Regions from separate parts of the Streptomyces sp. BYX5S genome, predicted to be linked through region 2. Evidence: riboswitches for the same ligand, from Rfam matches in the RefSeq annotation. Region 2 holds a riboswitch; the other holds the start of a gene.
The links. Region 2 has a riboswitch for thiamine pyrophosphate ahead of ACYBSK_RS15505 (purine-cytosine permease family protein). Riboswitches for the same ligand answer to the same signal wherever they lie in the genome.
Positions count from the first base shown of each region.

Region 1: it holds a riboswitch for thiamine pyrophosphate, as region 2 does, so the genes downstream of both, thiO (glycine oxidase ThiO) here and ACYBSK_RS15505 (purine-cytosine permease family protein) in region 2, are expected to answer to the same signal.

Region 1 is NZ_CM138829.1:1,714,133-1,716,582, forward strand. It holds gene thiO (glycine oxidase ThiO) at 1-871, opposite strand, end outside; TPP riboswitch at 869-982, opposite strand; gene ACYBSK_RS07705 (hypothetical protein) at 1,035-1,376, shown strand; gene ACYBSK_RS07710 (NAD(P)/FAD-dependent oxidoreductase) at 1,486-2,450, shown strand, end outside.
Region 2 is NZ_CM138829.1:3,407,293-3,409,742, reverse strand. It holds gene ACYBSK_RS15505 (purine-cytosine permease family protein) at 1-1,199, opposite strand, end outside; TPP riboswitch at 1,189-1,283, opposite strand; gene ACYBSK_RS15500 (LysR substrate-binding domain-containing protein) at 1,359-2,306, opposite strand; gene ACYBSK_RS15495 (cyclase family protein) at 2,417-2,450, shown strand, end outside.

The sequences.
Region 1 (2,450 bases), 1.7 Mb from region 2:
CCGTGGTGTCCCAGCCCAACTCCTCGCTGGTCGCGCCCACGACGAGTTCGCCGTTGACCCGCGGCACCAGGTAGAGGTTGCCGCCGCGGACGACCGCGCGGACCGTGCGGCTGAGGAACGGCGCGTACCGCTTGGGCACCGTCAGCCGCAGCACCTGGCCCTTGACGGGGCGCACCGGCGGCAGCACCGCGTCGGGCACGCCGCTGAGCTGCCCGCTGCGGCTGCCCGCCGCGAGCACGACCTGGCCGGCCGCGACCTCGGTGCCGTCGCCGAGGACCGCGCCGCGCGCCCGTTCGCGTACGACACGCAGGCGTTCGGCCCACGAACGGTGGAAGGTCACGTCGGCGCGCTCGCAGGCCGTCACGAGGGCGCTCGCGAGCCTTCTCGGGTCGATCTGGTGGTCCCCGTCGACCCGCAGGCCCCCGCGTACGCCCGGAGCGAGTATCGGCTCCAGGCGGCGGCAGTCGCGGCCCGACAGCCACTCGGAGTCGAGCCCCGACTTCGTTTGCAGCGCGTGCAGTTCACGCAGGTGCGCCCGGTCGTCCGCGTCGAGCGCGACCGCGAGCGTGCCGCACGCGCGGTAGCCGAGGTCCTGCCCCGTGGCCTCGGACAGCTCGGCCGCGAAGTCCGGATAGCGCCGCGCGGACGCGAGGTTCAGGCCGAGCAACGTCTGCTCGCCGTGGTGGAGTTCGGTGACGGCGGCCAGCATTCCGGCCGCCACCTGGGCGGCCCCGCCGCCCGGCTCGGGGTCCGCGACCGCGACGGTCAGGCCGCGCTGCGCGGCCCGCCAGGCGGTGACCAGACCGATGATGCCGCCCCCGACGACGAGGACGTCGCAGGTGTGCGAATGAACGGATGGCGTCGACGACATGGGCGTCAAGCCCCTCCCTTCGCCGGTATGACCCGGATCAGGTTCGTACGGTCGAAGGCCGCTCCAGCCTCCCTCTCAGCCCGCTGCGTACGGGCTCCCGCGAGTGCTCTACGTTGGCCACCCTAGCCGTTCACCAGCACCTCCAGTAAGGGAGTCCCAGACCGTGGCACGTTCCCTCGACGGACTCGTCCTGTCGCCCGTCGCCGACCAGGCCCCGGGCCAGGTGGGTGTGCGCACCTGCTTCGCGTACCGGGAGGAGGACGGCCGTGTCTCCGCCGCCTACGAGGGCGGCGACGTCGTGGAGGGGCACCTCGTGGGGACGCGCTCCGGCGACCGCCTCGACTTCCGCTACGTCCAGTTGAAGACCGACGGAACCACGTCGTCGGGGCACTGCGTCTCGACCGTGTCCGAGCTCCCGGACGGCCGGGTGCGCCTCGACGAGACCTGGGAGTGGGAGTCGCAGGAGGGCAGCGGCACCAGCGTGGTCGAGGAGCTCGCTCGCTAAACCGCCGGGACGTGTGCCCGCTAAACCGCCGGGACGTGTGCAGGACGTCACGGCGCCGGAGTGGCCCGCACCGCTGACCGACACAAGATCAGGTGCCTAAGGTGATCCCGTGAGTGAGCAGCGGAGCGGGAGCGGAACGCCTTCGGGGCAGCGGAACGTCGTCATCGTGGGCGCGGGGATGGCCGGTGTGCAGACCGCCGTGGCGCTGCGCGAACACGGGTTCACCGGCTCGGTGACGCTGCTCGGCGCCGAACCCCACCAGCCGTACGACCGGCCGCCGCTCTCCAAGGCAGTGCTGCTCGGCAAGGCCGAGGGCTCGGCCTTCGACGTGGACTTCGAGGCGCTCGGCGTCTCCCTGGAGCTGGGCCGCGAGGTGACCGGGCTGCGCCCCGGCGACCACGAGCTGGACACCGCCGAGGGCCCCGTCCCGTACGACGTACTGGTCGTCGCGACCGGCGCCGAGCCGGTCCGGCTGCCGGGCACCCAGGACCTGCCCGGGGTGCACCTGCTGCGCACCCTCGACGACGCCGAGCGGCTGCGGCCCGTCCTCGCCGAGCAGCACGACGTGGTGGTCGTGGGAGCCGGGTGGATCGGCGCCGAGTTCGCCACCGCGGCCCGTGAGGCCGGGTGCCGCGTCACCGTCGTGGAGGCGGCCGGGCGGCCGCTGGCCGGGGCGCTGCCCGCGGAGATCGCCGCGCCCATGGCGTCCTGGTACGCGGACGCCGGAGCGACCCTGCGCACGCACGCGCGCGTGGAGCGCGTCGAGCCGGGCGTCGTGGTCCTCGACGACGGCACGCGGCTGCCCGCGGGCGCCGTCGTCGTCGGCATCGGCGCCCGCCCCGCCACCCGCTGGCTGGCCGGCTCCGGCATCGAGCTGGGCGCCCACCGCGAGGTGCTGGCGGACGCGGGGCTGCGCACGTCCGACCCCGACGTGTACGCGGTGGGGGACTGCTCCTCGTTCCCCTCGGCGCGCTACGGGGAGCGCCTGATGGTCCACCACTGGGACAACGCGCTCCAGGGGCCGCGCACGGTGGCGGCGAACATCGTGGGCCTCACCCCCACGACGTACGACCC
Region 2 (2,450 bases):
AGGTCGAGCGCCTCGCCGGTCCGCGCCCGCGACCGGGCCCGCGCGTACCAGTCGACGAGGACGATCGCCACGAAACCGGGGATCCAGTAGCCGACGAACAGCAGCACGTTCTGGAAGCGGGCGGTGGTGTCGGCGGCGTGCATCCACAGCACGAGCGGGAAGCCGAGCACGGCGGCGAGGGCCGCTGCGGCCGGGCGCGGGATGCGGACGCCGATGGTCTGGAGGGCGAGCGAGCCGCTGTAGTCGTTCATGGCGTTGCTGCACAGCGCGGCGAGCGCCACGGCGAGCAGCCCGAAGCCTCCCACCACACCGCCGCCGAGCAGCCGGTCGACGCCGGCGGCCGTCTGGTCGGTGAGCACGGACGCACCCCACAGCCCGAGCGCCTGCACCGCGACGAACGACACCACCAGGCCGAGCAGGGTGTAGCAGAACATGCGGGTACGGGAGGTGGTGGCGGGCAGATACCGGCTGAAGTCACTGGCGTACGGCGCCCAGGACAGCGCGAGGCTCAGCGCGATGGTGCTGGTCAGCACGAACGCACCGGCGCGGTCGGCCCCGGCCGCCGGGCCGTGGGCGGCGGGGTGGACGCCGTCGAGCAGCCGCCAGGCGATGAGCAGGAACGCGGCGCCGAGCACGAAGGTCATGACGATCTGGAGCCGGTGGATGGCCTCGTACCCGAGCACCCCGAGGAGTCCTTGGGCGAGCAGCATCACCAGCACACCCACCCAGAACGGCCAGCCGAACAGCCGGGCCAGCGCGTCCCCGCCGAACAGCCCGATCAGGGCGTCCCACGCGATGGACGACAGCCACTGCAACACCCCGGGCAGCACGACACCCCGCCCGAACGCGAGCCCGGCGAGCGGCAGTTGCCCGGCCCCGGTCCGGCTCCCCCACGTCCCCAGGTACGCGGTCGGCACGGCCCCGATCAGCGTGCCGACCACGACGGCGGCGAGCGCGGTGGCGAAGTCGAGGCCGAGCGCGATGCCGACGGTCCCGGTGAACACCCCGGTCATCGTCAGGTTCGGCGCGAACCACACGCTGAACAACCGCCCCGGCCCGCCGTACCGGTTCCCCTCGGGAACCGGCTCGATACCGTGCGCCTCCACACTCAGATCACCGGCCGCCGCGGGCATCCGCCCCTCGAAGGCGCCGACACCACGGTCGGCGGGCAGCCCACTGGAAACATGCGCCAAAGGCATGAGACATCCCTCCGCCAGTACGAACTGGTTCAGGTTCGACGGGTGTGTTCTCAGCCCTCTGGTGGGGCACCCCGTGTCCGGTACGCGGCCAGGGTAACGCGGAAGGTGTCGCGGGCAAGCCGCGGGGCTCGGGTGCCCGGGGGAAGCCGGCCCCTTTGGTCAGCTCTGCGGCTCCCACAGCGCGGGGTCGGTCTCACGGGCGACCGCGATGATTTCCTTGATCAGGAGCCGGGTGCTCGCGGACGGCGGCCGGTCGGCGACCGTCGTGACCCCGATCTCGCGCGGCACGACATCGAGAGCCTGGGGCAGCAAGGCGAGCAGCGGGTCCCGCGCGCCGATCAGCATGGGCAGTGGAGCGACGGCGTCGGTTTCCAACAGAACCGTCCTCAGCGTGAGGATCGTCGAGCACTCGATGATGTTCGCGGGGAGAGGCAGGCCCCGGCGGTCGAAGAGCGCGTCGATCTCCTGGCGCAACTGGGTGTTGCGGCCCGGCAGGATCCACGGCAGGTCCATCAGGTCCTCGATCCCGCTGGTGGGTGTCTCGAGGCAGGGGTGCTCGTGCCGGACGACGAGGCGCACCGGCTCGTCGTAGAGCCGCACATGCCTCAACGTGGCGCGCGGGCGGATGGGTTGGAGGCGGCCGACCAACACGTCCACTTCACCTCGGGCGAGTTGCAGGCCGAGTTCCTCCGGCATCGCCTCGACGACGGAGACGGTGAGGTGCGGGTGGGCCTTCTTGAGCCGGATCAGGGTCTGCGGCAGCAGGGAGTACGCGCCGGCGAGAATGGTTCCGACCCGTACCGGCTCCATGCCGAGTCGTTGCAGTTCCTGGATGCGCCCGGCGGCGGCCTGCACATTGCCCACGACCGCGCGGGCATGCTCGATGAGGACGTCACCGTACATGGTCGGGCGGACACCGCGCGGCCCCCTGGCGAAGAGTTCCACGCCGACGATCGTCTCGATCTCCTGAAGACTCCTGGTCACCGCCGGCTGGGTGACATGCATGGCCTTGGCGGCGCCGACCAGGGTGCCCTCATCGGCCACGACGGTCACGAGAACGAGGTGGCGAAGCTTCAGTCGGCCGTCCAGCAAATGATCCACGTTCATCAGGTGACATCTCTCCGTCGCATGGTGTTGGCCCCAGGTATAGCTCTACATGCATAGCGCCGACCGGAGAAGCATTGGTCAGCGCTGAGCCCCTGCCAAATGATGGGGCCATGTCTTCGACACTCTCCGCCAAGAGCGCGCTGG